3 regions of the Rhizobium skierniewicense Ch11 genome follow, and region 1 is predicted to be linked to each of the others. Evidence: riboswitches for the same ligand, from Rfam matches in the RefSeq annotation. Region 1 holds a riboswitch; each other region holds the start of a gene.
What was found. Region 1 has a riboswitch for thiamine pyrophosphate ahead of EKM04_RS13620 (hydroxyethylthiazole kinase). Riboswitches for the same ligand answer to the same signal wherever they lie in the genome.
Positions count from the first base shown of each region.

Region 2: another riboswitch for thiamine pyrophosphate. It lies ahead of thiC (phosphomethylpyrimidine synthase ThiC); the one in region 1 lies ahead of EKM04_RS13620 (hydroxyethylthiazole kinase).
Region 3: another riboswitch for thiamine pyrophosphate. It lies ahead of thiB (thiamine ABC transporter substrate binding subunit); the one in region 1 lies ahead of EKM04_RS13620 (hydroxyethylthiazole kinase).

Region 1 is NZ_RXPG01000016.1:227,076-230,352, forward strand. It holds gene thiE (thiamine phosphate synthase) at 1-596, opposite strand, end outside; gene EKM04_RS13620 (hydroxyethylthiazole kinase) at 586-1,323, opposite strand; TPP riboswitch at 1,389-1,492, opposite strand; gene EKM04_RS13625 (heavy metal translocating P-type ATPase) at 1,691-3,277, shown strand, end outside.
Region 2 is NZ_RXPG01000003.1:324,570-327,846, reverse strand. It holds gene thiC (phosphomethylpyrimidine synthase ThiC) at 1-1,403, opposite strand, end outside; TPP riboswitch at 1,503-1,614, opposite strand; gene EKM04_RS03095 (acyl carrier protein) at 1,779-2,030, shown strand; gene EKM04_RS03090 (acyl-CoA dehydrogenase family protein) at 2,030-3,211, shown strand; gene EKM04_RS03085 (amino acid--[acyl-carrier-protein] ligase) at 3,236-3,277, shown strand, end outside.
Region 3 is NZ_RXPG01000003.1:202,528-205,804, reverse strand. It holds gene thiP (thiamine/thiamine pyrophosphate ABC transporter permease ThiP) at 1-393, opposite strand, end outside; gene thiB (thiamine ABC transporter substrate binding subunit) at 412-1,425, opposite strand; TPP riboswitch at 1,468-1,577, opposite strand; gene EKM04_RS02575 (ABC-F family ATP-binding cassette domain-containing protein) at 1,634-3,277, opposite strand, start outside.

The DNA.
Region 1 (3,277 bases):
ATATCCACGGCGCGGAAAAGTGCAGAAATAACGGCAACACCATCGGCGCCAGCCTGAATAACGGGTTCGACCCGCTCCAGCGTGATGCCAGCGATAGCCCCGACCTGCAGATCGGGCCGATGGTTGCGAAGATAGGTGCGGAGGTCGCGCAACCCCTCCAAGCCAACCGGCGTATCTGGGTTGACCTTGGAGACCGTTTCGAAGACGCCGCCAATGCAAGCATAGTCCGCAGGCGCTCGGGCAACACGCTCTGCGTCGCTCATGTTCTTGACGGTCAGGCCGATAATCGCGTCCTGTCCCAGCAAGCGTCGGGCTGTCTGCGCATCCATATCGTCGGCGCCCAGATGCACGCCATCTGCGCCGGATGCCAATGCCACATCAACACGGTCGTTGATGACAAGAGGAACGCCTGTCCCTTTCAAGGCTTCGACCATGAGGCTGGCCTGTTCAATCATCTCGCGGGTCGATGCTTGCTTGTCACGATATTGGATAATCGTTGCGCCGTGCCGTGCCGCAACGGCTGCAAGTTCCGGCAAGGGTGCGATATCGGCAAGCGATGCGTCCACCAAAGCGTTCAGCCTGTAATCAATCCTCATTGTGCTCAATCCTTGCAAGGGACAGAATGTCGTTGGTGTTGACCGTATCCAGCGCGTCCAGAAAGGCCGCTTCGAAGGTACCGGGACCGCGTGCGTGTCTGGCGGCAAGCTGCGCCGATACGCCTGTTACCGTGAGCGCCGCTGCGGCCGCCAACATTGCGTCAGGCTCGACGGCCATAAAAGCGGCGATCACCCCGCCGGAGAGGCAACCGGTGCCGGTCACCTTCGCCATCCATGGATGGCCGTTGACGATATTGATCTTGCGGCCATCATCCTTCAGCTCATCTTCAGGGCCAGTCTGTATGCGCAGCGCTTTGCCGATGTCGCCGATAACAGCCATTTCGGCCGCGTTGCCGCGGACGATCGTCGGGTGAAGGGTGATCAGTTCCTGCGCAAACATCAACCGTGAGGGCGAGTAATCGCAGTGAACGGGGTCTACGATCCAAGGTTTACCCTCGGCATTTGCGACCTCCACGGCAATGCGAATGACCTTGCGTCTCGCGGCATCCAACGTGCCGAGATTGACGGTCAGCGCGTCGACCTTGGAAACGAAGCTTTCGATTTCCTCTTCCGAAGAGGTCATGGAGGGGATGCCGCCGACAGCGGTGATGCCGTCAGCGGTGAACTTCTGAACGACGGTGTTCATCAGGCAATGCACCCGTGGTCGTCGCTGCCGTACACGCGACAGAAGCTCTGCAGCGCTGTTTGCCGTCGGGAAGCTCGCCATGGGTCTCTCGCTCCAGATGTATCATCACGGAGATCACGCACGAAGGAAGAAGAGAAAAGCTTGACCATTGGCAGACTGTTCCGTTCCTACGCCGGCATGACCCGGATCAGGTAAATAAGAGTTTGACCAAGTCATCTCAGCGCTGAAAAGCGCACCCCTCGAACTGGTTGATTTTTTAAGAAAACTTAAGAGTGATGTCAATCATCGCTACGCTGAACCGGTGGTTCCCGCCAGATTTTTGGAAACAGGCTCCATGCACATACGCGGAGTCCTTTCCAATTTTATATCGTGAAATACTGTTTTTCCTCTTGTAGCTCTAGTGGCTATAGGTCGTAAGGCTTTGCTCACAGATGAGAAGGACCACCTGATGAGCACGGCTTTGCAGACCAGATTTCGTGTAGAGGGCATGGACTGCGCCTCTTGTGCCACCAAGATCGACACTGCGGTGCGTCGCATGGATGGCGTGGAGGATGTATCGGTGTCCGTTACAGCGGGAACGATGACCGTCAGCCATGACGACAGGAGCGATCTGGTTGCCATCGGCAAAAAGGTGAGCGGGCTTGGTTATGAGGTCAAGCAATTGCCTGCGGGTGGCTCCAGCGCACCGGTGGCCTCGCATGAGCACGGTCCTAGTTGCTCCCATGATCACGGTCACAATCACGACCATCATGGTCATAGTCACGCGCCCCTTGCTGCGACTTCGGTTGCCGTTGAGGGGCTGCATGGTCACGACCATGGCCCGGGCAATGGCCCTTGGTGGAAAAGCAAGAAGGGGCGGGCGACCATTCTTGCCGGTCTGGCGCTGGTCGTTGCCTATGGGATCGGCCATCTGGTCCCGGATATTCAGTTCTACGCTTTCACCGCCGCGATGCTTGTCGGTCTCGTTCCCATCGCCCGACGTGCTTTTATGGCCGCCCGCGCCGGAACGCCGTTTTCCATTGAAATGCTGATGACCATCGCCGCCGTGGGCGCGCTTGTGATCAATGCTACGGAAGAGGCTGCTGCGGTTGTCTTCCTGTTTCTTGTGGGGGAGCTTCTGGAAGGTGTGGCCGCCGGTAAAGCCCGGGACAGCATCAAGTCTCTTGCGGCGCTCGTTCCCAAGACGGCATTTGTCGAGGAGGCCGGAAAAACCCGGGAGGTGCCTGCCGAAAGCCTTACCCTTGGCGCGATTATACTCGTGCGTCCCGGTGACCGCATTTCGGCCGACGGAACGATCCTTTCTGGCCAAAGCGCCATTGATGAAGCACCCGTAACGGGGGAAAGCGTGCCGGTTCATAAAAAGCCCGGTGACACCGTTTTTGCCGGAACTGTGAATGGCGATGGTGCCATACGGGTGAAAGTGACCGCCACGGCGCAGGATAACACCATTGCTCGCGTGGTGAAGCTGGTGGAGGAAGCACAGGAGAAAAAAGCGCCGACCGAACGGTTCATCGATCGCTTTTCCAGATATTACACACCGGCCGTGGTTGTGGTTGCAGCCTTGGTGGCGACCATACCGCCACTCTTCATGGGGGGTGAATGGGACGAATGGGTCTACAAAGGCCTTGCCATTCTGCTGATCGGTTGCCCTTGCGCATTGGTCATTTCCACGCCAGCTGCCATTGCCGCGTCCCTTTCCGCCGGTGCGCGTCAGGGTCTGTTGATGAAAGGTGGCGCGGTTCTGGAAGGTCTTGGCAAGTTGACGGCCGTTGCGCTGGACAAGACCGGTACATTGACCGAAGGCAAGCCGAAGGTTACCGACATCGTTCCTTTCGAATTCACAGAAGCGGACGTCTTGCGTCTGTCAGCCGCCCTCGAAACAGGGTCCAGCCACCCGCTTGCCTTGTCCATTCTTGCCAAGGCTGCCGAACACGGCGTTGATATTCCAGCGGCCAGCGACGCCAAGGCGCTGGGCGGCAAGGGGGTAACGGCCGTCGTTGAGGGGCAGGAAACATTCCTTGGTTCTCCGCGGGCA
Region 2 (3,277 bases), on a different contig from region 1:
GCTGTGCCGAACCAGCCGATCATCGCCGCCCCGATGCCGGAGGTGATGTGGTCATAGCCGGGCGCGATGTCGGTTGTCAGCGGCCCAAGCGTATAGAAGGGCGCTTCGCCACAGACCTTCAGCTGCTTGTCCATATTTTCCTTGATCTTGTGCATCGGCACATGGCCGGGGCCTTCGATCATCACCTGGCAATCTTTCGCCCAAGCGATCTGCGTCAACTCGCCCAGCGTTTCCAGCTCGGCAAATTGTGCGGCATCGTTTGCGTCGGCAATAGAGCCGGGCCGCAGCCCATCCCCCAGCGAAAACGACACGTCGTAAGCGCGGCAGATGTCACAGATTTCGTCGAAATGCTCGTAGAGAAACGATTCCTTGTGGTGATGCAGACACCACTTGGCCATGATTGAGCCGCCACGCGAGACGATGCCGGTGACGCGGTTGACGGTCAGAGGGATGTAATGCAGCCGCACGCCTGCGTGGATGGTGAAATAGTCCACGCCCTGCTCGGCCTGCTCGATCAGCGTATCGCGGAACACGTCCCAGTTCAGGTCTTCCGCAATGCCGCCCACCTTTTCCAGCGCCTGATAGAGCGGCACAGTGCCGATCGGCACCGGTGAATTGCGGATGATCCATTCGCGGATATTGTGAATGTTGCGCCCGGTGGACAGGTCCATGACCGTATCGCCACCCCACCTGATGGCCCATACCATCTTGTCGACCTCGTCCGCCATGGAAGACGTAACCGCCGAATTGCCGATATTGGCATTGATCTTGACGAGGAAATTGCGCCCGATGATCATCGGCTCTGCCTCGGGGTGGTTGATGTTGGCGGGGATGATTGCCCTGCCCGCCGCCACTTCTTGGCGCACAAATTCTGCGGTGACGAAATCTGGAATATTTGCTCCAAAACTCTCGCCATCACGCACCAGCGTGTCCTTCGCCGCCTCCCGTCCGATGTTCTCGCGAATGGCGATGTATTCCATCTCAGCCGTGATGATTCCTGCCCTTGCATAGGCAAGCTGCGTCACCGCCTTGCCATCCCTGGCCTTCAATGGCTGATGACGATGAGAAAACTCCGGCGTCAAACGTTCGCCGGTGGCAAAGCCGTTATCCTCTGGTTTGACGTGACGACCCTCATAAGCCTCCACATCGCCCCGCGCGACGACCCAGTCGTGTCGCAGGCGGGGCAGACCGCTTTCGATGCTGATGGCGTGGGATGGATCGGTATAGGGACCGGAGGAATCGTAGACCGTAACAGGTGGCTCTCCCGCCGTGGGGTGTACGGCGATTTCGCGCATGGGAACGCGGATATGGGGGTGAATGATGCCCGGCTTGTAGACCTTGGTCGAAGCGGGCAAAGGACCTGTGGTGACGACAGGAGAGAGATTTTTAGCGGCAATGTTCATCGTGAGGCTCCAAAGCAAAAAAACAGTGGAGACCCAGTTCGAGCATGAAGACGAAAAACCACGGGACGGATATGACCAATTCGGCACGACCGAACTGCTGTTCCCGCGTTTGCACCGTCCCTACGCCAGTATGAACTGGATCAGGTTCATAGGGTCACTGCGCGCGATAGCAGTATCTCAGCCCCTTGACGGGACCCCCCTGGTGAATGACGCAATCAGAGACCCGACACACAATTTTGTCAAGCCATCTCTGGAGACTGTTGAAAAGCGGAAAATTACGCTAAGTTAACCTATCCATTTATTCGAATGTTATTTTTTCGAGCTTAACTCGAAGAATGCGCTATGATGACGCGGCGTAAAGGGAGACACCTGAGAATGAATTCAACTATTCGTGAAATACTGTCGAAATTTGGTCAACTCCCCGTGCCGGTCGATACAATCGAAGACGAGGCTGACCTTTACGCCGCCGGGCTTTCTTCTTTCGCGTCCGTTCAACTGATGCTCGGCATCGAAGATGCATTCGATATCGAGTTTCCAGACAGTATGCTCAACCGCAAGTCCTTCGCCAGTATCAAGTCCATAGAAGACACGGTCAAAACCATTCTCGATGGCAAAGAGGCAGCCTGATGAACATGTCGGTCGCCCCGCCTGATGCCACGTTGACGGCGCGCGCCTCGCGCGTTGCGACCATCGCGGCACGGCATGCCGACGACGTTGATACCGCCGGACGATTTCCGATAGAGGCCATCGACGCCCTGCGCGCCGAACGTCTTTTGGGGATACAGGTACCTCTTGACCTCGGCGGAGAGAGTGCCAGCATCGCGCAAATCGCCGATATTTGCTGCATCCTCGGCCAATCCTGTTCTGCAACCGCGATGATATTCGCCATGCATCACATCAAGGCATCGAGCCTGGTGGAACATGGCGAAGGCAGCAAATGGCACATGGCTTTCATGCGCCGTGTCGCCGCCGAGCAGTTGCTTTTGGCGTCCGCCACGACAGAAGGCGGCATTGGCGGCAACATGCGCAATTCCATCTGTGCCATCGAAGTCGACGGTCCCTGGTGTACGCTGGAAAAAGACGCGACCGTCATTTCTTATGGCACGCACGCCGATGCCATTCTCATCACCTCACGCGCCAATGCAGCGGCTGCACCCGCGGATCAGGTCATGACGGTTTTCCTGAAAGACCAGTACACGTTGGAGCGGACCCATATCTGGGACACGCTGGGCATGCGTGGCACCTGCTCCGATGGTTTCCTGTTCAAGGGCAAAGCACCCTCGGAGCAGATTTTCTCCAAGCCTTTTGCTGAAATCGCCGCGCAATCCATGCTGGCCACATCGCATCTTTTGTGGAGTGGCGTCTGGTACGGCATTGCCTCTGACGCGGTCTTGCGGGCACAGGCCTTCGTTCGTTCCGCCGCACGAAAATCACCGGGTGTCGCCCCACCGGGCGCTATCCGTCTGGCAGAGGTGTCGAGCAAACTGCAGACTGTCAAATCGAATGTTATCGCCGGCCTCAAGGCCTATGAAAGTACCAAGTCGGATCCCGACAAGCTGATGTCGATGGGGTTCGCCATCGCCATGAACAACGTCAAGATTTGCTCGTCGGAGACCATTCTCGAGATCGTCAATCACGCCATGCTGATCTGCGGCATCATGGGCTACAAAAACGGGACGCCCTACAGCCTCGGTCGCCACCTGCGCGACGTCCACTCGGCGCAACTGATGATCTCCAACGACAGAATCTTGAGCAATTCCGCCAATCTCCTGCTCGTGCAGAAGCAGGACACCAGTCTTTCAATATAAACTCTGGCCTTTCAGGATCACACCATGGACATGCAAAATACGTTTCTGGATCGCCTGTTTGACAAA
Region 3 (3,277 bases), on a different contig from region 1:
CGGTTGCTCAGTACCCGCCGACAGGAGAACCGTATTGAAAATGCCTTGCCTGCCCCAGATCGCGATAAGCCCCAACGCACCTACGATCACAGGAAGGCCCATCGGCACCGCCATCAGGCGAATAATCCAGATCCGGCCGGGAAATGCCCTCTGCCGGGCAAGCGCAAGCGCAACCGGCAAACCAAGCGCAATGGATAGAGCCGTCGAAAGTGTCGCCTGCCAGAGCGTGAAGCGCAAAATGCGCAGCGTATAGGTATCGAACAAGTCAGTGGTCGTGGCGCTCGTGTCGAAGGACAATAAAGCCGTAACAGCAAGAAAGATGAACAGCAGAATGGCGGCAAATGCCACCATTCCACTGACGATAAATCTCAGACTGTCGCGGTGCTCGCTCATGATGCTCGGCGATCCGCCTTACTTCACGCTCATGGCAGTGAGCCATTCATCGATCCAGGCCTTGCGGTTCTTCGCCACCTCTTCGGAAGACATCACAAACGTCTTTGACGGCTGAACCAGCTTGGAGAAAGCCTCCGGCAAGGGCGCGGATGTGGCAGCGACCGGCATCATCCAGTTATTTTCAGGAATGGCATCCTGAAATCCCGTGGTCAGCATGAAGGCCATAAACTGCTTTGCCAGCGCCTGTTCCGGCGCGTTCTTCAAGATACCCGCGACTTCGATCTGGATATAATGCCCCTCTTCAAAACTGGCTGCCTGATAACGATCCGTCTTTTCCGAGACCATATGATAGGCAGGCGACGTCGTGTAGGACAGCACCATCGGCACTTCGCCCTTGGTGAATAGGCCGTAGGATTCCGACCAGCCAGGGGTAACGGTCAAAACCCGGTTCTTGAGCTTGGCCCACGCGTCTGGTGCTTTATCGCCATAGACCGATTTCACCCAGAGCAGCAGACCGAGGCCCGGCGTAGACGTGCGCGGATCCTGAATGACGATCTTTTGCGAAGGGTCGCCCTCGACCAGATCCTTCATGCTTTTCGGTGGATTTTTCAGTGTCTTCGTATCGTAGATGACAGCGAAATGGCCGTAATCATAGGGCACGAAGATATCATCGGTAAAACCACCAGGCACCTTAGCAGCCGATGTATCGATACCCGACACCTCCAAAAGCCGCGTCTGCTTGGCCTCGGCGATCAGGTTCGTATCAAGCCCGACGACCACATCCGCCTTGGAGCTTGCACCCTCAAGCTTCAGCCTGTTGAGAAGCGCCACACCATCTGCAACGCCGACGAAGTTGACAGTGCAATTGCAGGTCTCCTCGAAGGCAGCCTTGACCTTGGGACCCGGTCCCCATTCGGAAACGAAACTCTCATAGGTGTAAATCGTCAGCGTTTTCGTATCCTGTGCGACAGCAATAGCTGGCAACACGAAAGACGCGGCAAGGAGCGAATGAAGGAATAAACGACGATACATCAACAGCACCTCCTCGACATCGGCTACGGGGAACAGGCGTCTGGATGGAAGCCGTCTAATCCCTCCGCCGGTCTTAACCGGATCAGGTTCTTCGGGTTGGCAACGCCTCTCAGCCTTGTCCCTGAAAGAACAAAGCACCCCGTTAGATCTAGGCAGATGTGTAGTCGGAGATCGGTGAATTAGCAAGATGGCGTCAACGCCAACGGCCTTAGTTTCCCAACTCCTCACGCAGCATTTCCAGCTCGAGCCACTCTTCTTCCATGGCCTCGAGCTTTTCGCGAAGTTTCGACATTTCAGTCGCAAGTGTGTTGAAGACAGTCGGGTCCTTGACGAACAGATTGGGGTCGGCCATGCGTTGCTCGCACTCAGCGATTTCCAGCTGGGTCTTCTCCATCTCCTTAGGCAGATTTTCGAGCGCGAATTTCTGCTTGAAGGAGAGCTTACCCTTCGCCTTGGCCGGGTCGGACGCTGCGTTGGATGAGGATTTTGCCTTATCCTGTTTCTCGGCTTTCTTCTTCTCGTCGGACGCGCCCTTGCGCTGCGCCATCATATCCGAATAACCACCGGCATATTCGATCCAGCGGCCATCCGGCGCATCCGGGTTGGCAGGCGCGATCGTCGAAGTGACAGTGCGGTCGAGAAAGTCGCGGTCGTGGCTGACGAGGATAACGGTGCCAGAGAACCCAGCAACGATTTCCTGCAGTAGATCGAGCGTTTCGATATCCAGATCGTTGGTCGGTTCGTCAAGGATCAGAAGGTTGGTGGGCTTGGCCAGAATGCGCGCCAGCATGAGACGGGCGCGCTCCCCACCGGAGAGATTGCGGATCGGCGTACGGGCCTGTTCAGGCGCAAACAGAAAATCCTTCATATAGCCGGTGACATGCTTCAGCTCGCCATTGACGAGAAGGTTTTCACCACGGCCATCTGTCAGATATTGCGCCAGCGTGTCGTTCGGGTCCAGATCCTCACGCTTCTGGTCCAGCGTGGCGATTTCCAGGTTGGTGCCGAGTTTGACTTTACCCGTGTCAGGCTTCAGCTGGCCCGTCAGCATTTTCAACAGCGTGGTCTTACCAGCACCGTTGGGTCCGACAAAACCGATGCAATCACCGCGATGGACGCGCAGCGAAAACGGCGTGACGATGTCCCGCTCGCCATAGGATTTGGTGATGGCATGAGCCTCGATCACCAGCTTGCCCGACTCGCGCCCCTCTGCCGCCGTTGCCTGCACGGAACCCTGTGGCCCCTTATGGCCGCGGTAGTCGGCGCGCATGGCCTGAAGCTCGCCGACGCGGCGCATGTTGCGCTTGCGACGCGCCGTCACGCCATAGCGCATCCAGTGTTCTTCGCGCTCGATGGCCTTGCCGAGCTTGTGCTGTTCCAGCTCTTCTTCTTCCAGCACCTTGTCGCGCCATTCCTCGAAATGCGCAAAACCGCGGCTGAGACGACGTGCCTGTCCTCGGTCCAGCCAGACGGTGGCGGTGGAGACTTTTTCGAGAAAACGACGGTCATGCGAAATCAGCACCAGCGCGCTGCGCGTCTGCTGCAATTCGCTTTCCAGCCATTCGATGGTCGGCAGGTCGAGATGGTTGGTCGGCTCGTCCAGCATCAGGATATCGGGCTCAGGCGCCATGACGCGCACGAGTGCTGCGCGGCGCGCTTCCCCGCCGGAAAGGCTGGACGGATGTTCCTGTCCCGTCAGGCCCAGATGTTCCAACAGATAGGTGACGCGATAGGCATCATCACCCGGTCCCAGCCCCCCCTCGGCATAGGCCTGCACCGTCTCGTAACCGGCAAAATCCGGTGCCTGATCCAGATAACGAATGGTGGCGGAAGGGTGCTTGAAAATCTCACC